One region of the Desulfotomaculum sp. genome, then DNA from elsewhere that is predicted to be linked to it. Evidence: riboswitches for the same ligand, from Rfam matches in the RefSeq annotation. Region 1 holds a riboswitch; each other region holds the start of a gene.
What was found. A riboswitch is a leader RNA that binds a small molecule or an ion and turns the genes downstream of it on or off. The one in region 1 is predicted to bind cyclic di-AMP.
Positions count from the first base shown of each region.

Region 2: another riboswitch for cyclic di-AMP. It lies ahead of AC1U9Z_RS10665 (CAP domain-containing protein); the one in region 1 lies ahead of AC1U9Z_RS04350 (C40 family peptidase).
Region 3: another riboswitch for cyclic di-AMP. It lies ahead of eam (glutamate 2,3-aminomutase); the one in region 1 lies ahead of AC1U9Z_RS04350 (C40 family peptidase).

Region 1 is NZ_CEVWQM010000005.1:79,112-89,472, reverse strand. Features, by position in the region: gene AC1U9Z_RS04360 (GerMN domain-containing protein) at 1-60, opposite strand, end outside; gene AC1U9Z_RS04355 (S-layer homology domain-containing protein) at 378-1,769, shown strand; gene AC1U9Z_RS04350 (C40 family peptidase) at 2,027-2,677, opposite strand; cyclic di-AMP (ydaO/yuaA leader) riboswitch at 2,683-2,810, opposite strand; gene AC1U9Z_RS04345 (zinc dependent phospholipase C family protein) at 2,995-3,702, shown strand; gene AC1U9Z_RS04340 (sodium-dependent transporter) at 3,719-5,101, opposite strand; gene AC1U9Z_RS04335 (hypothetical protein) at 5,326-6,141, shown strand; gene AC1U9Z_RS04330 (M48 family metallopeptidase) at 6,136-6,849, opposite strand; gene AC1U9Z_RS04325 (Na/Pi cotransporter family protein) at 6,964-8,667, opposite strand; gene AC1U9Z_RS04320 (DUF502 domain-containing protein) at 8,981-9,628, opposite strand; gene AC1U9Z_RS04315 (MarR family winged helix-turn-helix transcriptional regulator) at 9,849-10,280, shown strand; gene AC1U9Z_RS04310 (transcriptional regulator) at 10,315-10,361, shown strand, end outside.
Region 2 is NZ_CEVWQM010000016.1:8,651-19,011, forward strand. Features, by position in the region: gene AC1U9Z_RS10620 (heavy-metal-associated domain-containing protein) at 1-231, opposite strand, end outside; gene AC1U9Z_RS10625 (S8 family peptidase) at 341-1,447, opposite strand; gene AC1U9Z_RS10630 (hypothetical protein) at 1,477-2,025, opposite strand; gene AC1U9Z_RS10635 (hypothetical protein) at 2,141-2,341, opposite strand; gene AC1U9Z_RS10640 (YbaB/EbfC family nucleoid-associated protein) at 2,527-2,826, opposite strand; gene AC1U9Z_RS10645 (YbaB/EbfC family nucleoid-associated protein) at 2,840-3,142, opposite strand; gene AC1U9Z_RS10650 (hypothetical protein) at 3,157-3,828, opposite strand; gene AC1U9Z_RS10655 (DUF3794 domain-containing protein) at 4,003-5,136, opposite strand; gene AC1U9Z_RS10660 (DUF3794 and LysM peptidoglycan-binding domain-containing protein) at 5,172-6,881, opposite strand; gene AC1U9Z_RS10665 (CAP domain-containing protein) at 7,076-8,080, opposite strand; cyclic di-AMP (ydaO/yuaA leader) riboswitch at 8,086-8,211, opposite strand; gene AC1U9Z_RS10670 (chymotrypsin family serine protease) at 8,404-9,411, opposite strand; gene yabG (sporulation peptidase YabG) at 9,479-10,361, opposite strand, start outside.
Region 3 is NZ_CEVWQM010000003.1:132,887-143,247, reverse strand. Features, by position in the region: gene AC1U9Z_RS02780 (chemotaxis protein CheW) at 1-54, opposite strand, end outside; gene AC1U9Z_RS02775 (TM1266 family iron-only hydrogenase system putative regulator) at 548-796, shown strand; gene hydF ([FeFe] hydrogenase H-cluster maturation GTPase HydF) at 923-2,155, shown strand; gene hydE ([FeFe] hydrogenase H-cluster radical SAM maturase HydE) at 2,173-3,237, shown strand; gene hydG ([FeFe] hydrogenase H-cluster radical SAM maturase HydG) at 3,247-4,701, shown strand; gene AC1U9Z_RS02755 (GntR family transcriptional regulator) at 4,900-5,511, shown strand; cyclic di-AMP (ydaO/yuaA leader) riboswitch at 5,619-5,755, shown strand; gene eam (glutamate 2,3-aminomutase) at 5,761-7,029, shown strand; gene AC1U9Z_RS02745 (hypothetical protein) at 7,135-7,335, shown strand; gene AC1U9Z_RS02740 (hypothetical protein) at 7,411-8,496, shown strand; gene AC1U9Z_RS02735 (hypothetical protein) at 8,866-9,081, shown strand; gene AC1U9Z_RS02730 (hypothetical protein) at 9,192-9,524, shown strand; tRNA gene AC1U9Z_RS02725 (tRNA-Leu) at 9,736-9,822, opposite strand; gene AC1U9Z_RS02720 (MerR family transcriptional regulator) at 10,203-10,361, shown strand, end outside.

The DNA of each region.
Region 1 (10,361 bases):
AACACAACCAGCAAAGATTAAGGAAAGGATAATCATTAAAAAAAACGCAATTCTTTTCATATGCTTGCCTCCTAACAGATAGATTTGCAAATCAGTCAAAGTTTAACATATAGGCAACAAAATTACCAGAAAAAATAGATCCTACTCTTACAAACTATGACGGCGGGGAGGTATATTTGTCACGCTTAAAGTGCTGTTCGCCATTAGCTGTTAGCCCTCTAAGGGCAATGGCAAAGTTAGAATCAATGACCTGCGAATAATCCAAACTGGGTACCCCTTGATATTAATTTTTTACCACGTAATACAAAACAAAGATAACACCCGTTATTGGAGGCGCCCCAATAGTAGGTGTACTGTTAAAGATCTTTGAAAGGAGAATGATTTTGAAAAAAATTGCTAAAATTACAGCTACTATCCTTACAGTTTGTATGTGTTCAACATTATTAGCAGGGGCTGCCTGGGCTGACAACGATAAAAAAGATAAGAAGGTGGCACCAGGCTTACAAAAGAAAATGGTGCAATATACCTATACTAGCAACTTTAAAGATATTAAAAACCATTGGGCCAAGTATGAAATTGAAAAACTACAGTTAACGGGTATAATGAAAGGTTATGAGGATAAAAGTTTTAAACCCCAACAATCCGTATCAAAAAACGAAGCCATTGCCATTATTATGAGAGTGGTAGACCATCAAGGGACCGACAGCGACAAAGCCGAATTGATTCAAAATATTTTCCCCAGTTGGATGGGTGTGGCTCCACTGCAAGCCTATGATGCAGGAATTCTTGCTGATTGGGAACTAACCAAATGGCTTGGCAATAAGCCAGCCACTCGTATTGAGGTAGCCATGTGGTTAAGTCGTGCCGCCGGAGATGAAAATATCTCTTTAAAGGAGATGCTTTCCTTTGCTAAGGATGCTAACCAACTAAAGAAGGATGAATTAATATATGTTGCCTCCATGTATAATAAAGGTATTATGAAAGGTACGCCGGATGGCTATTTAAATCCCTTTAAGCCCATTTCCAGGGGTGAATTTGCGGTGATGATCAGCCGTTTCATTGACGTCGCTGATTTAGAGGATAACACCGATAAAGAAAAACAAACAGAAGACTACATTCAAAAACTAACCCCTAGCCACAATGCTAAGATTGATGTTGACACCAAGGAATTTACCGTTCGGTTTGAAGAAGCGATGGGCTATACAAAGGGTAATGATTTAGAGGATTTAGTTGATGCAGTGAACATGTATAAGTACAGTGGCGGGAAATGGGTCGCTGCTAATATTGAGTACGCCGTTGTCTTCACCAAAAACAATGACAAACTGCAGATTAAATTGGCTAACAACAAAAAACTGGACAGTAACACCAAGTATTGCATTACGATTAACGATGGTATTCTTGTAGAAACTGATACTAAGGATCATGTCTTCACCGGCCTTAAAAAGGGAGAATGGTGCTTTACCACCGAGGCTGCCGAACTGGCTGTTAATAAGGTAAAAGCAACCAATGCTACCACCATCGTTATTGAATTTAACCAGACCATCCAAAAAGGTGACGACTTCTCTGCCAATGGTTCCGGCATCCATGTAATGGCCGGGAATAAGGAACTTGATATTGATGCTGCCAGCATTAGCGGTAGTAAGTTAACACTTACCCTAGACGATGATGACCGTTTGGAAGATGATGAAGATTATACCGTATGGTTTGCAGAAGATATCGTGGAAGGTTTCGAGATTGAGGAATCGGACGCCATAGAATTTACCTACTAAGCTAAAAGAAGGCACCCTGCTGGGTGTCTTCTACTGTCTATGGGCCATGAGCTAAAGACCCTTCCCAAAGTATTTTACAACCAGGTGCCTGGCTCTTGGCCGCAGCAAAACCCTTCAAACTAAGATAACCTAACAGCGGGCAAGTGCCTGGCACCGTCGAATGACTAAGCCATTTTTCAAGGCAGCTAACTGCTAACGGCTACTATGCTAATGGCTAAATATAAAAGCCCCGGAGCTTACTCCAGGGCTTTAACTTATTACTTTAAAATTCGATTGGCCCCACGATATTTAGGAGACCAGTAGCTATCAGAAAGAGAATCAATACGTATACCACGGGAGGAAGAGGAGTGAATAAATTGACTGTTCCCCATATAAATACCAGAATGGTTAATACCAGCACCACCGGTATTAAAGAATACTAGATCCCCTGGTCGCAACTCGGCTTTTTTAATGGCAACACCTGCATGATATTGACCGGCGGCGGTATGAACCAAATCAAAACCAAAGTTTTTAAAAACATAACGTACATAGCCTGAACAATCAAAACCCGCAGGACTTTCTCCACCGGAACGGTATTTAACACCAACATATTGCTTAGCATAATCTAAAACGGCTACGGCACGGTCTACTACACCCCTGGAAGTTTCGGGATCTTCGGTACGGGGTCTAACGGCCTGGTTGGCTGATTGATCAGGCACATCTAGCACCTGGCCAATTTGCAAACTATCACTTTCGAGGTTATTCAGTTGTTTAACGTTCTCCACCGAGGTTCCGCAACGATTGGCAATGGACCACAATGTATCACCACTTTGTACAGTCACCTGAGCTGCATCGGCAAAACCAACCCACACCACTATGGCCATACACACAGAGCTAGCCAGCACTGCCATCTTTTTAAGCAACGACAATGATGTTTTCCCCACTTTCTACACCTACGGAGTTAGCTGACGGGTTCGGACAGAAAGTTTGCCCGCTACCAATGGTAGTTAACCCCATAAAAATGGTTCCCCCGTTTTCAATGAAATTCGGCGTTCTTCTTATTTTATTAACAAATTCGCCAAAAGGTACCAATTTCCTTCCAAAAAAATAAACTTTTTTGTCAGACTAAGCCAATTTTGGCCTTTGGTCCCTCCTTTCTTTCCGACTTAACCACCTATTTCATATTTTTCCTATTTGGAGGGAATAATGTTTTGGAACGTCTATTTCATTTATTAGGTGACAGTCTATGACATTAACCCACGCCACCTGGAACTGTGCCAAGGTTATGTTATCCTTAACCTTGCCCTTTCAGGTTATTATAAAAACTGACCGACCGCGTAATACCCATGACTTTTGCAATCAACAGGCCCTTGAGATATTAAAAAAAGATGGCCTTCAAGGTGAAGGTCGCATCCTTCAGTCCTATTTGGAAGCACTGAACCGAGGGTCCCACTGGAGTGACCAGGGCTTTAAAAACATTAGTCATTATTATAACCATGCTAAAGCCACTGGCCTCTGGCACGGCCCTGATGCACCAACGGAATGCAGCTATTATTTTGAGCGTTCCATCAAATATTGGCAATCAGGACACCGGGAAAAATCTATTTTTTATTTGGGTGCCGCCTGCCACATTTTACAGGACTTGTGTGTACCCCATCACGCCTGCGGTCTGGTACTAAGCGGTCATAAATTTTTTGAGGATTGGTCCAGAGACAACTATCATGATTTTGTCGTAAGATTAGAAGGTATTTACCATGTTGCACCCCACGCCTGCGGTTGGGTAAAGGAAAATGCCCGGATCTCATCCCATTACCTGCCTGAACTAATCCAGCAAAAAGGCCTTGCCTCGGTTGAAAGGGTAGCTGGCATCCTGCTGCAACGAACCCAAAGAGTCACCGCGGGTTTTCTTAGTTTCTTTTTCCAGCGCATAAAAAACCCCACCCTGGGAAGGTGAAGTTTTTCTAACAATTCTATAATTTAATAAAGCCTAACCCATTTAGAATAATAATGATGATCGCTATGGGTGCCACGAAGCGGATAGCAGCAAAGTAAAAACTTATCCTTGATCTATTATTTAAACTACCGCCATTCGAAACTTCATCAAAAATCTCCCAACGACTAAGCTTCCATCCCGCAAATATGGCAAAAAACAAACCGGTTAAGGGCATCATTAGATTATCTGTTAAATAACTGTAAAAATTAAATAGATTCAGGTTAAATAGCTGAACATCAGCCAACAAACTGTTGGACAGGGTCGCCGTGCTGCCTACGGCAGCCATAACCAGCCCTGTAAATATGGTTGCTTTGGTTCTGGACCAGCCTCTGTCCTCTGTGAGATAAGCCACAGGAGAGTTAAAAAGGGAAATCATCGCGCCCATGGCAGCGATAGCAGCTAAAATAAAGAAGATGGTTAAAAATACTTGCCCGAAGGGCATGGCGTTAAAAACCATCGGTATCGTTATAAAAAGTAAGGACGGACCCATATCTGGGTTAAAACCAAAGGCAAACACCGCTGGGAAGATGGCCAAACCAGCCAATACAGAAACCATCGTATCCGCGATAACAACCTTAACCCCAGTGCCAATCAGATTTTCCTCTCTGCCGATATAGCTGCCATAGGTGGTCATAACACCTATACCAACAGAAAGTTTAAAGAAAGCTAAGCCCATGGCTGCCAGAATGGTGGCGCCGGTAATTTTAGAAAAATCCGGGCTAAACAAAAAAGACACACCTGCTGCGGCACCGGGAAGTGTTAGGGCCCGTATGACACAGATAACTAACAAAAGAAAAAGTATGGGTAGCAAGGTCTTAGCCATTCGCTCGATGCCGTTTTTAACGCCGGCTAAAATAATAGCCCCCGTCACAAAGAGCACAATCCATTGCCAGATTAAGGGGGACCATACACTGGTAACTAAACTGGAAAAAACCTGTTCGGCTATTTTCGGATCACTGGTTACAATTTTTCCGGTCAAGGCTTTAAAAATATAGGCAAAAACCCACCCAGCCACCGAAGTGTAATAAAACATAATAAAGAAAGCACAGATCACTCCGGATAATCCCGTAAAGAACCAAGGTGTCGCCGGGGCTAGTTTTTTAAAAGCTCCCACACAGGCGGTGTTGGCCCTGCGGCCAATAATAAATTCCGAAATCATAACGGGTAAACCAATAAAACAAACACAACCGAGGTAAATAAGAATAAATGCGGCACCACCGTTTTCACCGGTGATATAAGGAAATTTCCAAATGTTCCCCAGGCCCACCGCAGAGCCTAAGGTTGCAGCAATCACACCTAATGTACTGCCAAAGCCTTCCCTGCCAGAAATTTGTGTCATACTTACGTCAGACTTTTGCATATATTCCGTCCTTCCTGAAAAGCAATTTTGTCAACTACCCTTTGACTGCTTGCCAGCGTACTGTAACATTTTAATACATCCCTAAAAGATGTACTAGGTGGATTGTAATTTTCAATTAATTTTACTTTTTCCTCCATACCCATGATTTTCAAGTGTAACGTTTTGCTTTATGCTGCGTCTTAGACAATATAATCACTTATATAAATTAGATTGAGGAGAATGAAATGAAAAAAATAGCCTTGATCCTTTTGATTATCTCCCAAACTCTTTTGGTGGCCGGCTGTTCCTTCCAAAATACGGAGGTTAAGCCAGTCAATCCGTTAGCTAAGGAAGAAGCTTCTTTTATTGTCACAGCCAATACCCATATGCTACAAACACTAGACAAAAATATCTTTGGCAATAAAACCCCGGAAAAAATGATTTTGTATGTTGAAGAGACCCCGGAGGGCATACCCCAATCCTGGTCCTTAGTAGTAGACGGGGTGGAAAAAGTCAAACTTTTTCATGAAGATGGTCTATACTCCTTTGCTAAACTGGCATTAGCAGACATTGACAATGACCAAAGGGATGAAGTCCTTCTTTACCGTCAGTCCAGTGGCAGTGCTGGGGCAATGGGTTTGAATGTGTATAAAGCATCCGAAAATAATTTACAACAAATTTTTAGCAACGAAAACGAAATGAATCCTAGCTCGCCAAGGTTTGAGGTCAAGTACATGGGCGATTATTATGTCAAGTTTGAAGATAAAGAGACTGGTCTTAAAGCAGTGATTGAGCTAGACCAAAAACAATATAGCAATCTGGAAGATATGTTAAATAACATTGCCACTTGGATCGATCCCATCGCGGATTATAGCCTGGTGGACTACAATGATGACGGCATCAAAGAAATTATCACCATCCAAAGGGTCATTGGCATATCCCATGCCGACACCATTGGGTTATTAAAAACCACCTTTAAAATGGACCAAAACCAATACAAAGCAACCACCCTGACCCTTTGTGACTCTAAGGATAAGCCCTTGGCCGAAGTAAAACTATAGGGTTAATTCTGTGCCATGTTCCTTTAACCATTTTCGCTGAACCTTGTAATTGGGACAAATACGCTCCACCAAGGCCCAAAATTTTTTGGAATGATTCATCTCTATTAAGTGAGCTGCTTCATGGGCCACCAGGTAATCAATAACGGATAGTGGTGCCATGACTAATCGGTAATTAAAATTTAAGTTGCCTTGGCTGGAACAACTTCCCCAGCGGGTTTTCTGATCTTTAATAAATACCTGCTTGTAATGAACTCCGAATACCTTGGCTACAACCTCTAATCTCTGCATAATAATTTTTTTGGCCTGGTACCTTAGCCAAGACTCAATAATCTGAGCCACCCTATCTTGATATTCCCGTGGAAGCATAACAATTATCCTATCTTCCACCAGTTCCACCTCTGGGTAGCCCTGTTGAAAAACCAGAACCACAGGGTAGGATTTCCCCAAAAAACGTACAGCCTGTTTTTCTGCCAGGCTGTTTTCTTTTTTCTGTTGTGCCCGTTGGGAAATTAAGGTTAGTTTTTGTAATATCCATTCCCCTTTTTCCCTTAGTAGTGTCTCAACCTGACCGGTGGGGTAATTAACCGGCACCACAACCTCTAACCCTTTTTCTATACTAATTTTTAGGCTGATGTTCTTTGCTCTGCTACTCTCCCGAAGCAGGTAAGGTATTTTCTTCCCACCCAATTGTATCGCTTTTGTTTTCATCACTTAACAACTACCCTTTGAAATAATTTTTAATGCTTAATACATAAATAAGGGAGTATCGCAAACTACTTTTCGTAGCAATCGACACCCCCTTGACAGGGCAAGACCCATTATCTACCTATTTGGTGAATTTTGCTGACTGCTTCCGGCCCACATTTCCGAAGGTGGCGTAAGTATTAGGGCCTCATCATGCCAGGTACAAGATACTTCATCGGTGAGGGCCATCGCAATGTTCTTGAGGTGCTCACTGATTCTTAGATAGGCATTGATAACATCCATATGGATAAAACTGGTGTTCACCGTTTCCTCGGCTCCCTTTTGCATCCGTGCAATATGACTCATCCTGAGACGAAACTCCAAATCCGCAATATCTTCCTGAAAGCTTTTAGCTTTTTCCGCCAATAGGCAGCTATTGGTGGCAAAGCAGGTGTTTACCAGGTGAAGTAATTCAAAAACCTTATTATGCATAGCCTGGATATCTTTATGCCCTTCTTCGGAGAAATCCAGGTTATTAACAGATTTGCTTTCTGCCTTGGACATTAAATTCTTTTCAATGATATCGCCAATATGTTCGTAATCCCGGACGATATGCACTAGACCCATTGTTTTATTAAACTCATCCTTCGATAGTTGGTGCCTAAGTAAGAGGGTTAGATATTTATTACTGGCCTTGGATAAGACATCAATATGATGTTCCTTTTGAAGTAATTTTTCAGCATGGTCTTGATCAAAGTTTTTTAGCAGCGGATATACTTCCCTCATCATATCCGTCACGTGATCGGATATGTGCATAATCTCTTTGGTCGCCATACCAATGGCCAGTTCCGGGCTGCTGATAAGGCTTTCATCCAAGTATTTAGGTATAACATCATCCGCAGCTTCTTTTTTGTCAGGAATAATGTACTCCAGAAATCGGACAAATTGAGATACAAAGGGTACAAATAATATAGCAATGGCAATATTAAAAAGGGTATGAACGTTGGCAACTTGAAAGCCTGCATTGGCCGTTATATTTGACATTAAAGCTGCCAATGGGGTAACAAAGGGAAGAAATAGCAAGACACCTACCACCTTAAATAACAGGTGGGCTGTGGCAACCCTCTTCGATTCCCTGGAAGACCCCAGACTGGATAGAATCGCCGTAAATGCCGTCCCTATGTTGGCACCAAATAGCATGTAAATAGCAGGCACTAAGGTAATCATACCCTGCATTGCCAGCAGCATAATAATACCAATGGTTGCTGCACTGCTGTGAACCAAAAATGTAAATACCGCTGCCAAGGCTAATGCTAAGACTGGCCTGTCACTCATCTGTAACAGTAAGTTCTCAAAGGCAGGGTCATTTCTCAAGGGATACATGGTATCTGACATGATTTTTAAACCTAAAAAAAGTAAGCCAAAACCAATTAATACCTGGCCAATGCGTTTATTCTTGTTATTCTTAGAAAAGAAAACAATCGTAGCACCAATACCTACGATAGGTAAGGAGATTTCTGTGGCCTTAAGGGCTATTAATTGTGCCGTTACGGTGGTGCCTATGTCTGCACCCAAAATCACAGCTAAAGTCTGCCTTAAACTAATAATCGATGCACTGGTTAAGCTTACCAGAATCACGGTGGTTGCCGTACTACTTTGGAACAAAATCGTAACCATGGCTCCTAGCCCCATCGCAATGATTCTGTTTTTAGTTAGAGTAGTTAAGGCCTCCCGGAGTTTTTTCCCGGCAATTTTTTGCAGCCCCTCACTCAAAACATACATACCGTATAATAACAGGCCCATACCGCCGATCATACTAAGTATTGTTGATTGCCAGGACATTTCCCCCCCACCTTTCTATGTTGAACTATGGTATAAATTTCACAAGTACGACGGAATAACTTTGGATATAACAATTATTCCGATATGCATTTAAAATAAATTTATATTATATTGTATTGTAATTCATTGGTTAATAAGTGTCAAACCGCGAAATATAACAGTTTATAATATATTAAGCAAAAAACAATGACCCAGCCGCATTAGCTGAATCATTGCCGTTTTCTGACTAGTCTAAATATACTGTCTGGGTATAATCCCATTTATTCAACTCTTACCCCCGGGGCCTCAAATATTGCTCGCATAAAAGGTAAGATTATTCGTCAAAAATGTTCCACACGGTTTTTCTTTTCGTTTTTTTGGGTATTACCTGCCATTGATTACTTTTTATAAACTGATCAGAGCCAGTGGCTCCCCCAGAAATAATTAGCCTTAGGGCTTGGTCCACTGGTATGTCCACAATAAGCACACTCTCTTTAGGAACCCAGTACATATCTCCGGCCACCTGTAATGTTTGGGGAAAATAAACTCCAACCAGTTCCCCGCCGTCTTTATCTTTTAATGGTGATTCCTTTATCGTCAAAAAACCTAACCGATGGGTATTTTCACCCAGTTTTACCAGGGCAACCGTATCAAATTTCTTTTTGTCACCAACCAGCGATTTTAAGGCATCCTTCAAGGTATTATAAATATTCTTAACCCCAGGCATACTGCAAATAAAACCCTCGATGAGAGCTAATATCTTTTTCGATATCCACCAGTTAGCCACCATCCCCAGCAAGGTTACCATTAGAATCACAAAGATAAAATCAATCCCAGGCAAATCCCGCCCCACTAAGGGGTAAAGAATTGCACTGCCCACCCCAGAAATTTTGTCATAAGTAAAGGCTAAAATATAAAAGGTGCCCAGGAGCGGCAATAAAACTAATAATCCCTTTACAAAGTAAATTGAAATTTTTCGCATAAACTCAACTCCTGAATATTTTGCTAAATTTTCAAGTTAGTTACTTTCTATATTTATTTGCTAAAACCTTTAATTTTACTGGAAAATTAGAGGAACGGATCGATTTCCTATATCCTGCTGCAATCTTTCACGGATTTTGGTTAATGACGTAAACTATTAATGGACATAACTATTAATATGGCTTATAATATAACAAACAAGAAAAAGGAGCATCATTATCTTGAATAAGAGAGAAAAGATAATATTAATGGATATGCTGCTTCATGAGTTCGTACAAAACAATAGTTGTCAGATAAAAGGATTATTAAAAGACTCGATAACCCCAAGTCAGTTTTTTTTGCTTAAACTCATTGCACTACAAAACACCTGCAAAGCAGCTGATATTGCTCATACATTAGACATTTCTCCCTCTGCTGCCACCACTATTTTAGATAGGCTCTATAAAAATGGTTGGATTGAGAAAAATAGATCCGAGAAGGACCGTCGTATTGTCTGGCTCACACTAACTGAAAATGGCAGAAAAATACTTTCTGAAATTGAGGTTGAAAGAATCCAACTTTTAGTAAAACAATTTGATCATATAGGAGAGGATGAATTAGCTACAGTCTGTGAGGTATTTAAAAAACTACTAAAAAAAACAAAGCCGCTTTAATATATCATGCAGAATAATTTAAAGGGGGTATCTTATGAGCTTTGTTGAAAGTTTTCTAAATATATTGTTTATATATTTAAT
Region 2 (10,361 bases), on a different contig from region 1:
TAAGGACCTTAGGGTTCCTCGCAAATAATCTGTATGAATTACCCCAGGATCAAAATCGACGGTTACGGAACCCTCCTCCAGGTTTACCTTAACTTGATCCACGCCATCAATCTGAGATAGATAGGTCTCAATCTCCTGTTTATCATGCTGGCCACCTTGTAAGCCTCCGATTTTAAAGGTTTTACTAGTATTCTGGTGATCACGAATATTTGGCCCGGTCAATGCTGTCACCTCCTGACTTATTCCTATTTTTTGCTGAAAATCGGGCCATTATTCAAAAAGTCAACCCCCGCCAGCATTTACACCGGACCGGGGGCGACAATTTAACCTTTTGCACTTTTTATGCCCCCGGGTAATAATTTATTGAAACATCAACCCTTACAACACCAGCACCGGTAGTTTTACTGCCCTTTCCTTTAAGCCCCTTGGCCCCAGCCAATAATCGTTGGGCAATCATTTGGATATTATCCTTAGGGTATTTCGCCTTTAGCAGAGCCATAGACCCGGTCACATGAGCTGCGGCCATGGAACTACCGCTTAGTCTTACATAGGTGCCCCAACGATACGTTGATAAAATGTTGCTGCCCGGGGCAAGCAAATCTACTTCCGGTCCACTGCTGCTAAAATCAGCTAATTTACCCTTCGTGTCCATGGCAGCAACACTAATGGTGTCCTTAAATGCCGCCGGATAATCAACCGTACCAGGACCCCCATCATTACCAGCCGCCGCCACAATTAAAAGACCCCGTCTACGGGCTTCCCGCGCCGCTTCCTCCAATGCCCGGCTGTACTTATCCGTACCAAAACTCATATTGGCAATATGAATATGATTCTTGATACACCAGTCAATGGCATTAATAGCATTCAGTATGGTACCGTCACCCAACTGATCCAGCACTTTCACTGCATATATTTCTGCCTCTGGTGCTACGCCGAGAATACCTTTCCCTATGTTTGATGCTGCTATGGTACCAGCCACATGCGTACCATGGCCATTATCATCATCGAAGGATGAACCGGGAGAAATAAGATTGATGCCCCCTCGGAGATTTTTTCTGAGGTTAGGATGGTTCGTATCAATCCCACTATCGATGACGGCAACCTTAACCCCTTGCCCTCTGGTCTCCTGCCAGCATACATCGGACCCAATATAATGAACGCCCCAGGGAATCACTTGCTCTGAAAATCCTTTAAAATTTATAGGTGCCCATGGTACTAAACTAATTTTAAAATTTTCTTCTACCGCCACCACTCCACCGGTGGAGAGAATTTCTTGATCCGTAACTTCTGATGGTAATGTACAAATCAGACCATTCACAGTCGGCAGAGTACGAACATTCTGTGCTCCCATCCAATTTATTAAACCCATATGGGGCTGGGTTAATTTCCCCCGGTGGAGGCGGTCTCTGAATAAGATGATTCTTACTCGGCTTGTTTTACCACCCATAACCTCATCCCCTCTTAACACCACACCCCTTACTCTTCTTTCTTCTCTTCTGGTTTGTTTTGTTTGTTGAGTCTGTTGTCTGCATTGCTCTCCGCCTGTTCAGTGCCTAGCAAGCCTTGCAGCAGACCCCCCAATGGTGCTAAAACACTGACCAAATCCACCTGATCCTTGGTAGATCTAGTAGCATTTTGACGTTCTGGTGTTTTTACGGTTGTTACGATGGAATCCAACATCACCCCAAGGCTGCCAGCAACAATATCCATTACTTTGCCTGTAACTTTAACACCTTTAATAATCTTTTTTACGGTATCCTCCACCGGCACTTCTCTTTTAGTAACCACTGGTTGGTCTGATAAACGTTCCAAAACCTGGCTCAATTTATCCAACTGATCATTTAGCTGTTGTTCAGCCTGTCGTTGCAATTCAACCCTAGAGAGAATACCGACCAGTTTATCCATGTTTCCCAGCACACCGGAAACCTGGTCCAGTTCACTGCTCCTCTGGAAATGAATATTTTCCATTCTAGAAACCAGTTCCTCTAGGTTATTAGTGAGCCGGTTGCTGGATCTTTCTCCCACTGTGATCAACTCCTTTATATACTCCCTTACGGTACCTTTATGCTGGGTGGAAAAGGGCTACACGAGGATGTAGCCCCTTCCCTCATAAAGGATACAAAACTTTTGATTTGGTAGTTTAGCACCAGCAAAAGCAGCAACAGAAGATAGCCAGAGCCAGAAACAGGTAGAGACCAAGCAAGTGGTAGGGCAAAATGCCGCAAAATACGAGTGCGATGCCAATAATGAACAGAGCCAGGAGCAGGCAGCAGCAAAGACCTAGATTTCCACCATAACCTCCACTTACCTTTTCCTTAATGCCTTCTAATACGTTGGACATCCAATATTCCTCCTTATGTTAAAATCTTTGAACGATATCCCGGGACCGTCCTTACATTAAATTATGAGAAAGGGAGACTTTGTGTTACAGAGTTTAGATACAAATTTTGCATTGCAAAGTAAAAAAGGGTAGCCCTAAGGCACCCTTTTTTGATAATATAATATTTTATTGCTTTTTTTGTCTGCTTAAAATAGTCCAGGTAAACTAGACAGATTTAATCCTGTGGCTTTGGTAACCTCTTCCTTGGCCTTTTCTTTACTTTCGTTTTGTGCTTGGTTATAGGCCTCCGTTAGCATTTGTCCGAGAACCTCCGGTTCTACAGATGAAATGCGATCTGGGTCAAACCGTACAGCAAGAATACTTTGTTGGCCATTAATTATTACCTTTACTAAACCATCCCCAGCCGTTCCTTCCACTGTCATATCTTTAAGCAGTTGTTGTAAATTTTGCAGTTGGCCAAAAACCTTGGTCATATTACCAAACACATACTCACCTCCGCTACCCTTTAAACATATTGATAAAGTTTCCTATATTAAGACCGGTCATTTTAGCCACTTCTTCCTGAACCTTATTTCTGCTGTCCTGTTGAGCTAATTTAATTCCTTCTACTACCAGGTCCTCTAACTTAGTGACATTTTCTTTCATGATTTCAGGCGAAATTTTAACACTAATTAACTGTTGACTGCCATTCATGACAACAGTAACATCGCCTTCCCCTACCATTGCTTCAACTTGTATTTGCTTTAAACCGTCCTGCATATTTTGAACTTGGGAAAGCATACCACCTAAGTTTCCAAACAACTAAAACCACCTCCCTAGAATGAAGACGATGGGGAACCAAAGCGGGAATCCCACTTTAACATGCCCCTTGGGTTCGGGCCAGTCTCTTTCCTCTGACCCTCCTTTGTTTGATTTGGTTTATCCTCAGCCTTTTCTGGTTTGACTTTGACTCCCTGCTCCGGTTTTTTTTCCAAGGGTTTTTTGGGTCCTAACATATTGGCCAACATTCCCATTAGGGCGGCTGGGTTATTGCCACCCCCGCCAAAGCCACCTAACATGCCCGCCAGGGTTGCCAACATAGCCGGGTCTAGCCCCGGTCTACCGTTAGCCTCGCCACCCTCATCTGTTCTGCCAGGGCCCCCTAACATACCCGCTAGGGCCGCAATCATACCTGGGTCAATTCCCCCCGGGGGTGCAGCTTCCCCCTGAGAATTTGCCGGCATACCGCCCAAGGCGCCGGCAATTTGATTTGCCAACTCCCCGGTACCCTTCACCCTTTGTCCTTCGGGCAAAATCTTATTCATGCAGTTAACAATACCCAGTAGGTTCATCAAGGCCAACATAATCATGGTACTGTTCTCATTTGCCCCTTGCTGGGCTTGAAAATTAAGCAGTTTAAACATCGAATCTTCTAACCCATGGCAAAGTGTTTCTGTGGCCGTCTTAAATGCAGTACTATTTGCCACATCACCCATTTCATTATTCAACTTTCCCCCCCCTTTGTAAAAAATCAATGGCATTCCTATCCATGCCGAGCCAAACAAAAACTACCATTATAATATATGAGCCAAAAATAAAGAAGTGACTTCCTAAGCGACAATCACACCCTGGTATAAACAGGTAAGCCGCCCAAGGGTTGGGCGGCTTCTGCAATGTAGTATCTAAGCACCACGAATGGTTAAAGTAGCATCGTCGATTCTGACAAAGGATCCGGTGTCTCCTGGTTCCCTGGTAAATACGATGGATACGTTACCGGACACAGCACCTTCCGGCGCAGCATTGGAGGTAACACATTTCCTGGTCCAGGTTCCATTAATTTCAGTCTCCTGGAAGGTAGTAACCTGGGAAGAATTGATTTCTTGACCTGCTTCATTGTAGAAGGCAATTTTAGCATCGACCCTATAGTTTTCGATGATGCCATTGGGTACAACATCTTGGATGTAGAAGCAGAATTCATACCGTAAGCCGGGACGAATCACTTCATTGGGAATACTCTGTACTAAGGAAGCTGTTTCAGCCGTTGGATTGATACAGTCAGATGTGGCAGGACCTCCTAAACCAACAGAGAATGAACCGTTACCATTTCTGCCTGGTTCACCTGGTGCTACGTTGGAAGTTTGCCATACATCTAGGATACAACCAGAGAAAGCTTCAAAGCCGGTGTTTGCCAGTACTTGCTGACCTACTAAATCCTGATCAGGCAGACAGGTTTGGATGAAGATTTGTTGATCTTCGGTAATTTTCAGAATAAAGCTAACCGTGGCTGTTTGATTAACCCTGGTCGGACGTGGCATATTAAAGGCAACGTCAACATTTACATCCTTAAAATCAATGTCAATATTGCTGGGATTCATAATCGGCAGCGGTGGGTTAAGTTTTACCGTCTTGGTAAAGGGTACATCCTCACCAACATGACGAACATCGTCCTCCCGATTGACATAGTAAACTTGCTTGTGAATCGTACCGTGAACCGTGATACTCCTTAATTCCCTCGGGCCGCACTCCTTTTCAAAGGCATGCACCGTGGCCTTGGGGCTGTGGCAGAAATTATTCATATAGCCAGGAAATTTGCTGGGGGGAATTACGTTTTGACGGAAGTTCTCCATGTCACGGGGCTGAATGATCCCACCGTAAACTGGATCTGCCTCTAAATCCCTTACCACCACATCAATATGGTCAATCTTTTTAGCCAATTCATCAAGGCAAAGAGTATTATCTACTGTTATAGAATCTGTGACATCCGCTATAACAATTGGCAGTTTAACTAAGACGCAACCGGTAAAACCGTTAGGCATTTTACTACCTCCTTATATTTAATAAAATTTTATATTTAACCCTTGGCTTCGCAAGGAATCCTAATAACCTCGCCCACAGTAAGGACATTGGGATTTGTCAGTTGTGGGTTCGCTGCTTGAATGGCCTGCACAGTAGTTCCATAACGCTGGGCCAATTTAGCTAAGGTATCTCCTCTGGCAATTGTATAGTTAAAGACTGTGCCGGGAACACAGGGTGTGGTTGGCGGTTCGGTTGTGGGTGCCACAGTCGGCCTGGGAGTAAAACCTATCACCACATCTTGTTCCACTGTTTCTGTAATTTTGACACACACTTTTAGTACTGCTTCAACAAGGATTTCACAGTCTTCATCCAGTTTTGCATTGGCCCATTCAACTTCGACATTTACGTCTGCTCTGTTACCAGGACGTGCCCCAGGTACATCAATAAAGGTCTTAAAGGTGACTTTTCGATGCAGCATATGCAAGGATTTATCCGCTTTCATTGCTGTATAAAGAACTTCAAACTCTACGGTGCCCTTAATTAATACCTTATCATGAATAATATCGATGTCCTTAATGGTGACATCCCCGACGGAAATTTCCCTTACTTTGTCAATATCAGGCTTACCATAGGGAGGTTCCTTGGAGTCCCGAACGATAACCTGCTTGCATTCCTCCGCAACCAAGCTTTCCATATCCAGTCTGGCGGTTTCTACATCTGCACCTTCAATCGCAGTAATTACATCTACTTCTCTGTCTTCCACCACACGTGCTCTTACTTTTATTACAATCATGGGAGAGAACTTACAGCCGTTTATATCGGCAAGGTCCATCTTACAAGATTCCACCATGGCATCCATGTAGACTTCCATACCCTGTTCAGCACCTTCAACCTCAATAAAGTTACTGAATTTAAAGGTCCTTTCAAAGGAGTGAACATGGTCCTTATAATACTTTTTATCTTGTTCAAAACCATGCCCGTGCTTATGTCCATGTTCATGTTTGCCGTGATCATGTTTGCCGTGATCTTTCTTTCTATCTGCTCGATATAGACATTCCATATCCACTTCGCCATCAAAGAGGATCTTGTTCCGAATAATTCTGGTATTGGTTATCTCCACATCACACATGCAGCGGATAACATCACTAATAATGAGATCCCTTTCATCGGGCAGTTCAAACTCATCATCAATTAGGATCTGCTTGGTATTGCTTCCCACCACTTGCTGCAGGTTCATTCTTTCTGTTTCACAGTTATAACCCTGGGGACATTCTGTTAAGGCGTTGACCTCCCGATCTTCAGTTACCCTAACGGTTATTTGAAGTACAGCAGCAACATCGTAGTCGCAATCCCGGGCCAGTTTTATGTTAATATCCTCGACCTCAAAGTCGATTTCAACATCCATGCCTGGCCGGGCACCCTCTACTTCAACAAAATCTGTAAAATCAAATTCTTCGGTAAAGCTATGCACAGACTGATCTTTTTTGAAAGCCGAATACATCACTTGCACCCGCAAGGTTCCCTCTACAATCACCTTATTAGGGATTACTTCAACTTTCCTTAACTTAACGATTGTGTCAATGGAAAGAATCTCTTCCATATCGGGTGTACCTGAGGGTAGCGTAAAGCTGTCTCGAATTATGGTTTGTTCTGTGTTTTCGCCAACAAGCTGTTTTACCCTAATTTGTTCTGTCCCGACGATCTGATTAGCCGGTTGGTTATTTATCTGCCGGAATTTTGGCTTGGGACTTTTCCTCATAACCATCAATCTTAGCCTCCTTTCAAGATATCTCCTTAATATATATATTGGATTGGCTGTAGAAATGTGCTGAAATTGTGGTCAATCCTTAAGAAAAAGCAAAAAAACGGGGGGAAATTTTTCCCCCCGTTTACATTTTATGGAATTGTCTGTTGTACAAGTTATTTAAGTTGTCCAATTAATTGGCTATTTTATGACCCTTAGCGCCGAGCAAATTGCTGAACCCAGATGTAGCCAGAGCCAGTATAACTTTGATATACGCCTACACCAATTTCATTGTAATTGGCATTTAAGATGTTCGCCCGGTGACCGGGGCTGTTCATCCAATCCTTCACGACCTGCTCAGGAGTTTTTTGACCCATGGCAATATTTTCCCCTGCTGCTTTGTAGCTGATACCAAATTTACGCATCATATCAAAGGGGGAGCCATAATTGGGAGATGTGTGAGAGAAATATCTGCTCTGATACATATCCTGCGCCTTTACCTGTGCAACTTTGGTTAAATCCTCTTTGGCAACCACAGGCTTTAGACCATTTTTTGCTCTTTCAGCATTAACCAAATCCACTACCTTCGTTTGAGCTTCATTCATAAAGGTAGTAGGCTCCTGGGGCACAGGTGTTGGCTCTGGTTGGGGAGCCGGCTTTGGTTCAGGTTGTGGTGCCGGTTGCGGCTCTGGTTTTGGCTCTGGTTTTGGCTCCGGTTTTGGTGCCGGTGCTGGCTGTTCCGGTTGCTGAATAGGCTCTGTAATGGGTTTATATGCTAATAGTTGAATACAAAGCTTACCAGAGCTGGTATCCGCAAAGGCCAAACCAATTCGATTGTATTTACTATTTAGGATCGAACTGCTGCCATAGTATTGAAGTTGCTTTTGGACCATCGATGCCACATCATTGCCGCGTACAGTGGTTTGTCCAAGGGTGCTATAACCACCGTTTTTGGCAATCGTTAACAGCATTGCGGAACTGGGAATTTGACCGGTTCTTTGATAATATGCCAAATTCTTGGCAGCTTGCCCGGACAGCTCTTGATCCGCCATCAGCGTTGCCAGACCACCTTTGGCGCGGGCTTCATTAACCAGTCTAACCATCTCTTGGCTATCATCGGTAGCCGCCATAGCTGACTGCGCCGTCATAACGGACATCATCATGGTTAATAGGAACAAGGTAGCCAGGAACATAGGAACTTTCTTCAAACGATACTGCATTTCTTTTCTCCTTTCCTTTTTGCCTCCGGAGTTAGCTGACGGGTTCGGGCAAGGAAATCCCTACCTTTAAAAGGATTCACCCCATAAACGGTTCCTCCGTACCCACTAAAGGGATTCGGCATCTGTAACTGGCGCTTTGCCTGTCCTAAATATACATAAATTAACCTAAATTGACAAAACCCGTAATAGCTGTTAATAATTTATTTAGTTGGTTAAAACAGGTGCACAAACAATTTTATGTAAAATAACACACTCTCCCGTGCGTATACCATATTTTTACACGGAACAAAAGCCCCGCTCTTATCGTCACGGGGCTTTCTTTCCTAGAACTCTACGTTTAGTTTATCCAAGACCACTTGAATATGATTGAAAACGGTCACCCTATCGGATCCGGCAAACAGTAAGCCAACTGCCCTATTGCCCTCTGTAAGGACTAAGGAACCACTATCTCCACCCTGGGATTTCATATCACAAATTACCTGATTGGAGAAATACGCATTACTATTGTCATCCATTTTTACTTGCATGGTGGTGCCTATGGCAGTAACTACTCCGGAGGTAATGCCCGTTGTTCTACCACTTTTAACGACCCTCATGCCGGGTTTTGCCTCTACAATCCCCTGCACTTTACCAATACCAAGTATCTCATCGGTAATCAGCTCGGGCTTGAGGGGCCGGGCAACAGCACAATCCACATGGTTTACTGCCCCTTCCCTTTTAAAGAATTTCAAATCATAATTGGGTCTAATCGTATGAACCAGCATGTTGGCAATCCTTGCTGCCCCGTTGGCTATGGGGCAGGTAGCAGGGGCCTCTCCCTTTTGGATAGGAATATACCTTAATAGTATTGCAATGCGGTCGTCCTTGGTGCCGCCATCATACTCACCTGGCTGCAATATAAGGTCTCCTGGGGCAGACCGACCGTCTTTCCCATCGGTGGCATTGGCTAAAATATGGTTATTTGAAAGAATAAGTGGCTCTCCCGTGGTACGATCGCGTACCATTGCCCCAAAGGTGCCAGCCGTTACCCGATAGTGTCCCAAACTAAATCCGGGTTGGGCGGGTCTGACATGTTTTTTTCTATCATCAGACAAAAAACGAATTTCACCAACTTCCACAACATCTGTTTCTAAACCATTAATCCTAAAGGGTACCTGTTCCTCCCTGCTTAAGCTTTCAGAACGTTCCTTTTTGGAGACAAAGATGATAATTGCCTTTTGCTCGGTTCTTTGCATGCCCACATGTTTATAGCCGACACCTACGCCTACAACATTTTTAATTCCAAGCAAACGCCATTTGGCTTTCTCCACAGTTTTCAAAAAATTTAACATAAAGGAAATCCCTCCTAAAATGTCCTAGATCATCATATGCTGGACTTTAGGAAGGGGTACTATGGTTTTAATATTCCGTTCTGGGTATGCCTAAGCGATGTTTTCCTCTGGTTTCCACCCCACCAATACCTTCAAAACCGGTAATGGTACTTTTAATAATTTCCCTTAAGGCAATGGGATCTTGAATGGAAGTATAGGCTATTTTTTCAACCACAAACACAGGATCATAGGCATGAATTAATACCCTTTTGGGGGAACTTGCAAAATTGGCACCGGCACTTAATACTACCTCATAGCAAGACTGGCAGGCACCGGCAAATATCACTAAATCATCCCGACTTTTTTCAAAGGTACGGGCAATTTTAACTGCTTCGACAAAGTATTTTGAGTTGTGGTAATTATTTACATTGCTTAAATCCTTGGCACCCTTTTTAATGCCGTCATGCCCGGTAAGTACTAAAATATCTGGGTAATGTTTTTCAAGAAGAGCCAGCACCCTTTTGGGTTGCTCCTCTTCATCAATAGCATACCCGAAGGCTGGTATAGAAAGGTTACGATAGGTGGTCATACATAAGTCTAAATAATCCTTATCTCCGTCCAGGTGGAGTACTGTACCGGGCACATCAAAACCCTCAATGTCACTGTCGTCTCCTTTTTCTGGTTGAGCAGTGCGGGTCATACATATTCCATCGGCACATCTTTTAAGTCGATCTTTTCGTTCATCCATGCGCCTTTTCATAACCCGTCCCATAACTTCTTCGTTTTTCCTTAAGGTCTGGGTCCAATATTTGGAAATGTCTTTTACATCTACTTTAATTAAGTCATCTACTAACGAACTAGCAAACAGTCGTATATCCAATCCCTTAAGGACTGCGTAATCTTTACCATCTTGCCCCTGGTAAACGCTGTTAACCTTAAAGAAAATATCATTGCCATAGGATTTACGGGCA
Region 3 (10,361 bases), on a different contig from region 1:
CTGTTGGTCGTTTAATTGAAAAACCACCAATTGATCTTCCTGACCCACTGCCATAAATATATCACCGTTCCTTTCATAATAGAAAAATATTCCTAACTTGAAATTCCTGCATCATAGACCCGTGACTGGAAACAGTTCCCTGCCTCTCCGCCAGAGAAGTCTCCACAGGCGTAAATTCACAAAGTAATTTTAAGAGCTTGGGACGATGACCCCTTGTTTTAGTGTGCGATTAAAAGAATTTAGGTGGATATATTCGACATTAAGGCAATATTTCCCTTTGAGGAATTACGTAATACTTAAAATTGAGGATAAAGAATTTTCAGAAAAGATGCAACCAACCCATTGACTGGTAATTCGTATCAGATATAATAAGAATAGACCTGACAAGTTAGGACTTCCTGTCTTGGAGGGTGTAAAAACGGATGCAATTTCCCTCAGGAGAGAGGCTAGTGTGCCTTGGACCAAGGGGTGTGCGGTTTTGCTTGTACGCTACCCGTCTGCCTTTCTCTGGCTTGACGGGTATTTAATTTTAGTTGGGAGTGATTAAATGTTACGTCGTATTGGTGTTGTGGGGATCATCATTGAGGAACGGGACAAGGCACCAGAAATCAATAGCATTTTAAGTCGCTATGCCGAGATTATCATTGGCCGCATGGGTATTCCCCATAAGGAAGCAGGGCTTTCCGTTATATCCCTGATTATCCAAGGTACCAATGATGAAGTTGGGGCCATGACCGGTAAACTTGGCAACATTAAGGGAGTTCAAGTAAAGACAGCCCTTAGCAACAAATACTGATCAGGCATCCGCTTTGGGGCATTTCTTGATGATCGGCTGTTAACGATTAGCGTAAAGACTAAAAACCAACATGGGACTTGGGTCAGCGAAACAAATTAGAAGTGACAATTAGGAGGAGGCTGAATAATGGATCACACCCCTAAGGGCAATCGGTTGCATATCGCCCTTTTTGGCCGGCGTAATGCCGGCAAATCAAGCCTTATTAATGCCTTAACCAATCAAGATATCGCACTGGTCTCCAACACCCCCGGGACCACCACCGATCCCGTTTATAAGGCCATGGAGATTTTACCGGTGGGGCCGGTAGTTCTTATTGATACACCAGGCCTTGATGATAGTGGCAAACTGGGGGAACTTAGGGTTAAAAGGTCGATGGATGTATTTAATAAAGCAGACCTGGCTCTATTGGTTGTTGATGCCCAAAACGGCTTTACCGAGTATGAGTTGAAGATTACTCAGCACTGCCAGAACAAAAAAATCCCCACCATTGTGGTCTTTAACAAAATTGATATCCAAGGGGTAGCTGAACTGGATATCGAGCAGGCCAAGGCAGCATTTTCAAGGGAACCAGTGCTGGTTAGTGCTCTTACTGGCCAGGGGATAAGTGAGTTAAAAGCAGCCATTGTCAAAACAGCTCCGGCAAACTGGGATGACCGGGTAATTGTAGGTGACCTATTAAATCCCGGGGATACGGTTGTGCTAGTAACACCCATTGATACAGCAGCACCTAAAGGACGTTTGATTTTACCCCAGGTGCAAACCATCAGAGATATTCTGGACCACCGGGCAATGGCCTATGTTGTTAAAGAGAGCGAGCTAAGGGAATGTCTGGGCAACCTAAATAAAAAACCCAAGCTAGTTATTACCGACTCCCAGGCCTTTAAAGAAGTAGCGAGAGATACACCGGAGGATATTCAATTAACATCCTTTTCGATACTCTTTGCCCGGTATAAGGGGGACTTAGAGACATTGGTGGCAGGGGCAAAGGCTATTGGTAATTTGCAACCAGGTGACAAGGTGTTAATTTCCGAAGCCTGCACCCACCATCGTATGGAAGATGATATTGGTACGAAAAAAATACCCGGTTGGTTACAAAAAATTGTTGGCGGAGATTTAGAATTTCACTGGAGCAGTGGCCACAGCTTTCCCGAGGATTTGACCGAGTACAAACTGGTGGTGCACTGCGGGGCCTGTATGATCAATGGAAGGCAGATGTTGTCCCGGATGATGCAAGTACAGCAGTCAGGTGTACCCATGGTCAATTATGGCGTCTGTATTGCCTATGTCATGGGAATCTTACATCGGGCTTTATCACCCTTTCCAACCATTCAAGCAATGTTAGCTGACCAAAATTCATAAACGAAGGGGGAACTGCCTTGGGGGAAAATTTTAGCCTGGCCCTAGCTAAAGCGGCCACAGGTGATAAATTATCCAGGCAGCAGATCATCGATTTATTAGGTGCACTGCCAGGAGAAGAAGAAAACCAGTTATTTAAGTTGGCGGATCAAGTAAGAAAACAACATTTTGGTGACGAGGTGCACCTCAGGGGAATCATCGAATTCTCCAATTATTGTCGTAATAACTGTTATTATTGTGGTCTCAGGAGAAGCAATAAACAAATTCAAAGATACCGTATACCCCTGGCGGAGATCATTAAAACAGCTCAATATGCCGCAGAACTGGGGTATGGTACCATTGTTTTGCAGTCAGGGGAAGATCCCCATTACAGCGGTTCCGAACTGGCAGAGATCATTCGGCAAGTGAGGCAGGCCGGCAATTTTGCCATCACAGCCTGTGTGGGAGAACGCAGCAGAGAGGATTTTGCTCGGATGAAAGAAGCAGGAGCGGATCGCTACCTGCTCAAACATGAGACCGCAGATCCCAATTTGTTTACGCAGCTTAGGCCAGCAACCACCCTGGCGGAAAGAATAAAAAAAATTGGCTGGTTAAAGGAATTAGGCTATCAAGTGGGTTCTGGCAATATTGTGGGGCTGCCTGGTCAAACAGTGGCAACACTGGCAGAGGATATCCTTTTATTAAGGGATTTAGATGTTGAAATGGCGGGCCTCGGACCCTTTGTACCGCATCATCAGACACCGCTAAGGGATAGCAAACCGGGGGATCTTAGCTTAACCCTAAAAACCCTTGCCGTGGCCCGGCTGGTGCTTCCCCAAACCCATTTACCGGCCACCACAGCAATAGGGACTTTACACCCTGCGGGGCGTCAAATGGCCCTCGGCTGTGGTGCCAATGTGATTATGCCCAACTTATCTCCGGAAAGTTACCGTGAAAAATATCAAATTTATCCGGACAAGGCCGGTAGTAAAGAAAATCCCGCTGAATCCCACCGCAAGATTACCGCCTTGTTAACAGAGGTGGGACGAAGCATTAGTACAGGACGGGGCGATAGCCCAAAGGAAAAATTTAAGAATGAGAGGTAGGGGAAAGGCATGTCCATTAACAAAGCGAATATTTACCAGCATCAATGGGAAGCTGCGGACTTTATCAACGAGGGAACCATAAACAGCCTATTGGAAGAGGGGAAAAAAGCTGCATCGGCCAGAGTGCGGGAAATTATCGAGAAGGCCAGGGAAGCAAAGGGTTTGACACCGGCAGAAGTAGCAATTCTCCTGCAAAATGACGATCAGGAATTACTGGATTTAATGTTTAAGGTTGCCGGTGAAATAAAATTGAAAATCTATGGTAAAAGACTGGTCATGTTTGCTCCCTTGTATATCAGTGATCACTGTGTCAACAACTGTGTTTATTGTGGTTATCGTAGAGATCATCAATTCAACCGGCGTAAATTAAGCCAAGCGGAAGTGGCAGAGGAAGTAAAGATTTTAGAATCCCTGGGCCATAAGAGATTGGCCCTGGAAGCAGGAGAGCATCCTGGTGAATGCTCCATTGAGTATGTTTTGGAATGCCTAAAAACCATTTACAGTTTGAAATTTGAAAACGGCAGTATCCGCCGCTGCAACGTAAACATAGCTGCTACCACCATCGAAGAATATCAGCTGCTAAGGGAAGCAGGTATCGGAACCTATATCCTTTTCCAAGAAACATACCATCGGGAAACCTATAAAAATATGCACCCCAGTGGTCCCAAGGCTGATTACGATTGGCATACCACGGCCCATGATCGAGCGATGTTAGGGGGCATTGATGATGTAGGCTTTGGTGCTTTGTTTGGCCTATACGACTATAAATTTGAGGTCATGGGCTTGATGCTGCATGCTCAACACCTTGAGGAACGTTTTGGCGTAGGGCCTCACACCATATCCGTACCCCGTTTGCGTCCTGCTCAGGGCATCGACTACGAAAGCTTCCCGTATTTGGTTAAGGACGAGGAGTTTGCGAAGATAGTTGCTATTGTTCGTCTGGCTGTTCCCTATACCGGACTTATTTTATCCACCCGCGAGCGACCGGAGCAGAGGGATATGCTGCTGAACTACGGTGTATCTCAAATATCCGCCGGCTCCTGTACCGGGGTAGGTGGTTATAAAAAGGAACAAGAAAAGCAAAATTGCACCAGTGGCAGCTGTGGCGAAGAAGAATCACCGCAATTTTATGTTGATGACCACCGCCATCCCGATGATGTATTGCGCAATGTTTGTCAATCTGGCTGGCTTCCCAGTTATTGCACAGCCTGTTACCGCAAGGGCCGTACGGGTGATCGCTTTATGGCTTTGGCAAAAAGCGGGGAGATTCAAAACGTCTGCCAACCCAATGCAATTCTTACCTTTAAAGAATATTTAATTGACTATGCATCCCCGGAGACAAGGGCAGTTGGTGAGGAGACTATCCGCCAACATTTAGCAGAAATTAAAAATGATCAGATTAGAAATTTGACGGAAGCGAGAGTAAAACAAATTGAGGACGGGGAACGGGATCTTTATTTCTAAGATTTAATTAACAAAATATAATTCCACAGGGACTGTGTTTTACGGTGCAGTTCCTGTTTTTTTTATTAAGCCGGGACTTTCCCTATTTCCCTGCCTGACCAGGGGCAAGTGTGCCAAGTTTTTCTAAAAAGCCTTTTGCTTTTTTGGATACGGGGTTATAATATGTAGCTAGTATAATATATTATGGAGGAGCTTATTGTGGTAAATCATGACCTACATCTGGCAAGGTATGTTACCATTGCTGCAGATATAGCCGAACGAATTGTCCGGGGAGAATATCAGGAAGGGCAAAAAATATTTGGCCGATCCACTTTGGCAGGAAAATATAGTGTTTCACCGGAAACCATCAGACGAGCACTAACCCTCTTACAAGAGGTGGGCATCGTTGATGTGGTTCCTGGTATTGGTGTGGTGGTTAAGTCTGTTTCAGCGGCTCAAAAATACTTGGATGATTTTGATCAGCGGATGGTTTTGACTGGTATCCATGAAAAATTACATGAACTATTAAAGGAAAGAGACCGTGTAAATGGTGAAATTTCAAGACTTTTAGAAGACTTATTACAACACACCTACCATTTGGAAAGCCGTTTAAATAAAATTGAAGATTGGAAGGTCTTACCCGATTCCATTCTGGTCGGAAAAACATTGGCCCAAAGCAGGCTCAATGAAAGTAAAGTATTGGCGATTGTTCGCAAAGGGCAAGGGGATATTGTTGACCCTGCTCCAGATAGTCGTATTTTGGCCGGGGATATTATAACCGTGTATGGACACCTAAATGCTTCTGACAATGAAGGTTTAATAAGGGTTTAAAAGGAAATTTGAAAGGTAATTCCCTTCGGAATGCCTTTCTTTTTTATTTACATACAGGCAACTTACATGGTAAAATGAGTTGTGACAACTTACAAAAACTAGATAAATGTTTGTAGGAGCTGAATCCTGTTCATACAGGAGCGGAGGACCCGATTTTTGGGGTGAATCTGATTATATTCAGTAGGGTTTTAACCTTTCGACCCGAACCCTTCAGCTAACTTCGTAAGCTATAAAGAAAGGGGTTTTTTTATGTCTGTACATTTAATTTCAGAAGATTTTCGGTCGGAACAAACTAAAAGAAAAATAGCCCTTAAAAGGGCCAAGGAGTTAAAATCAAACATTAGTGGTTACCTGGAGAACAAGGTTAACATACGTAATGGTTTTGAAATTCAGGAGCAGCATAACCTTGCTAAAAAGAATATTCTGAATTTTTTTCAGGCGGATGAGAAACAATGGCAGGATTGGCGTTGGCAAATGGCCAAGCGTATTAAAGATGTTAAGGTTCTAAGTCAACTGGTGGATCTTACAACGGACGAAAAAGAAGCAATCGAAAAGGTTGGGCGTCAATACCGTTGGGCTGTTTCTCCCTATTATATGGCCCTGGCAATGGCCAGTGGGCATGGCGGCCCTGTATGGCTGCAGGCTGTCCCCTGTGTAGAAGAAATTTTGGATCGCTATGGTGTTGAAGACCCTATGGGAGAAGAATATACTTCACCTGTGCCGGGGGTGACCAGAAGATACCCGGATCGTCTTATTATTAATGTTACGAACCAATGTGCGATGTATTGTCGACATTGCCAAAGGCGTAGAAATATTGGCGAAATTGATGTTCACAAATCAAAACAGGTGCTGCAAGGAGCACTGCAGTATATCAGAGAGAACACTGAAATAAGGGATGTCTTAATAACAGGCGGCGATGCCTTGTTATTATCAGATAAACAAATCGATTGGCTGCTCACGGAATTAGATAATATTTCCCATGTGGAAATAAAACGAATCGGTACCAGAACACCTGTCACAATGCCCCAAAGAATTACACCGGAACTTTGCAGTATTTTAGAAAGCCACCCACCGCTTTATATCAATACACAGTTTAATAGTCCCTTGGAAGTTACACCTGAGGCAAAAAAGGCCTGCGATATGTTGGTTAAGGCAGGCGTAGTCCTTGGTAATCAGGCTGTTTTATTAAAAGACATTAATAATCAACCAGATGTCATGAAGAGATTAAACCAGAGTCTATTGACCATCCGTGTTCGGCCCTACTATATTTTTCATGCTAAAGCAGTAAAGGGAACCAGGCATTTTATCACTGGTGTTGATGATGGTATTGCTATTATGGAACAACTGAGAGGCTATACATCTGGACTTGCTGTCCCCACTTATATTATTAATGCACCCAATGGCTATGGGAAAACACCCATATTGCCACAGTATATTCTAGAGAATAAGGATGAGCAGGTAGTCATGCGAACCTGGGAAAAGAGGGTTATTTCCTATAATGTTACTGGTAAACACTAAGTTTTTAGACCTGTCATAATAGTATGACAGGTTTATTTTTTACCCTTGACACGAACATAGGTTTGGTAATAAAATAATAAAAACAAATGTTCGGGGGGAGTCATGATGAAAAGTGCGGAGATGGTGATGGATTTTTCTATAACGCATCAACTGGTATGTGAAGAAACGGAAGCCGATCTATATGAAGGTACCCGTCAGTGGTTAGAGGGGGATGACTCAATTTTTGTCAAGAGATTTGGCCTGGCGGTAATTTGTTTTTCGGGCTTATATTTTATGGGACAAGTATTCAGGATTTTGTTTAATTAATAGCCCGCTACCGGGTTATTTTTTTTTGCCAATGCGCCATACTAGGGTTAGCCGATAGTAGATAGGAGGAATCCGGTGACCAGAGTATATGTGTTGGGGGCCGGTGCAGGAGCAGCATACAAAGGCTCATATCTTGGTGAAACAAGCCCGGTGGCTAAAAATTTCTTTCAAAAGGCCATGCGGGTTATTAATATTCATCAAATCAGAGAGAGGTACTATGAAGATGAAGATATGACCTATAATCATATATTTCAGTTTATTGAGAGATTATGGGGTGTTTCTAGGAATGAGGTAAGTAATTCCAACCTGGATATGGAAGAAGTATTAACTTTATTAAATATTGAAATGGAAGAGGACCAACCAGGACGGGAAAGACTTTTAAAGGCCTATGAGGAGTATCTGCTGCTAATGGCACTGACCTTTGATAAAATTTTATACGGGGATCTTTGTCCCTACCATAGCAAAATAGCGGCCTCCTTAAATCCCGGAGATACGATCATATCTTTTAACTATGAATTACTAATGGATTACGCTTTACTTAGGGCAAACTTACAAAGGAAAATGTGGTGCATCCAAGATGGTTACGGTATTTCTTGCCGATATTTAAGTGGATCAATAATGCCCCTTCACTTTAAGCATCAGAATGACTCGGGGCCGGCTAATTGTGCCAAGGTAAAATTACTTAAACTTCATGGTTCTTTAAATTGGTTGTACTGTCCCCAGTGTGGTCAGCTCTATGCCTATGAACATAGTGATGGGGGAGGACACAGTGTGGTAATAAATGGTATAGCCAATATGATTCAGTGCACCTCCCAACATTGCTGCAACAAACTTAGTAGAGTTATTATTCCACCCACCTTAATGAAAAACTACCAATCGATCCCTTTTATTCCGGAGTTATGGCACCAAGCCCGCAGGGCACTGGGGTTTGCATCGGAAATTGTTGTTATTGGCTATTCTTTTCCCACAACCGATTTTCGATCCAATTGGATGTTTCGCAAGGCTATGGTGGATAACAAAGAACTTAAAAAGGTAACAATTGTGGATAAGGCAGAAGGATATCAATTGGAAACATTGTTAGATAAACATAAGAGTATTTTTAGGGTTAAAGATGTTGATTTTTACCCCGATATTGGTGCCTTTACGCAGACACTGAAGTAAATCAGCTTAAAACTCTTGGGTTCTTGAGCCTTGGGCTTTTAATGCATGTAGATATTATTTAGGGGAATGATAAAGAAAATTCCCACCCGTCGCTTGTGGGAGGCGCGGAAAGGTTAACGGGTAAAGGTGTCAACAAAACCACTGGAAAAACCGACACCCGGGAAAAGGTATGGGGTTGCCTTTTCAGGGCTCCCTGTCAATGGCAGGGGGTCTTATTTAGTGCATCATATTTATTAAATGTGATATAATATTTATTGATAAATCAATTTATTAGGAGTATAATTAAAGTGACAAAAAGTAATTCTTACCCAATTAGATAATTAATTAGGTAAGAACGGTTACCTACATATTTTTAAGGAGGGATACCGTATGACACAATTTATTAAAACCTGTCCTAACTGCGGCCAAAATCTAGTAGAGAAACTTCAAAATGTTGATGTAAAACAAGACCTAAAAGCTTGTTACGCCGAGAGCATCCCGGTACTTGTATGTGAGAACCCTACCTGTACCAACCAGGAAAAGTATTATAGCCCCTTTTCATTCAATCTATTAAAAATGAAATGTCCGGAAATCAATAAATGGTAGAAGGTCTTACCCGGCAAAGCCGGGTTTTTTTATATCTTTTAATGGGAATTGATCCGGACTGATAAAAAATCTATAATTAAAGCAGAATTCATAGCTAAGGGAGTGCTACAATGAAAATTGGCAGTATTGAAAAACCAACCTTTGAAAAATTCCGGGAGAGTTTTTTACAGCTAATGGAGCAATTCACAGAAAAAGAACCAAACCCCTATGATGACTGGTTGGAGATTGCTGATAGTGAAATCAGAGAAAGCATCATTCGCCAGTTTATTCAAAGCAATGAGCAACAATATGGCTTTGAAATAGTCTTACAGGGGAAGCTCGCCAATAGGGAAGGTTCTGTTGAGGGAGTGGTTGGGGAACTATATCATGTGTTTTCTACCATGTTTTTAGTAGAGGTTATTAATTCTAAAATTCGTTCAGGGGAGAAGCGGGTTGATATATAAGCCCGCTTTGCTATTGGCCGTTAGCCGTTAGCTATTGGCCCTTACTAACCTGAAACATGCCCTAAGCCCAAAAGCTGTCAGCCATCTGCCGTCAGCTTTTGGGCTTAGAGGTATTCCTTTTGGGTCGGTTGAGTTGTAGGGGTGACCTGTGGTCACTCCTTCCTTCGTGTTTCAGGTATAAAAAAACCAGGCAATATATGCCTGGTTTAAATGGTGCGGTCGAGAGGACTTGAACCTCCACACCCTGACGGGCATAAGAACCTGAATCTTACGCGTCTGCCAATTCCGCCACGACCGCATGTTTATAGGATTGAATTACATGTCCTACCGACAAAAGTTATTATACATCACTTCAAATGGACATGCAATAGCGAAATAAAGTATTATTTTGTGTTTTTAGCCATTTAGCTATTAGCTGTGTGCTTCTAGTAGAAAAACAGATGATTGTGCTAGTAAAATATTTCAGACATAAAAAATAACCAGGTATTCGTACCTGGTTTAAATGTACGAGTGGCGATACAGCATTTTTTCAAAAAACCCCGTAGAATCAAGAGTTTATAGGCAGTTGAAAGCAGTATTTACATAAATATGCGCTGATAAGGCGAATTTATATTTTCTTCAAAAAATACTTGACGATTACCTTGGGTATTGGCTTAAGATTCTATTGGGGTGATAAATATGTTAATAAATCAAGTTAGCAAAACAACAGGCTTAACTAAAAAAGCAATAGAGTATTATACTTTGCAAGGATTGATTTTTCCGTCCGTTTTAAATAACGGATATAGGGATTATAGCAAAAATGACATTGGTGATTTTGTTATATTCCGGTTCAAGAGG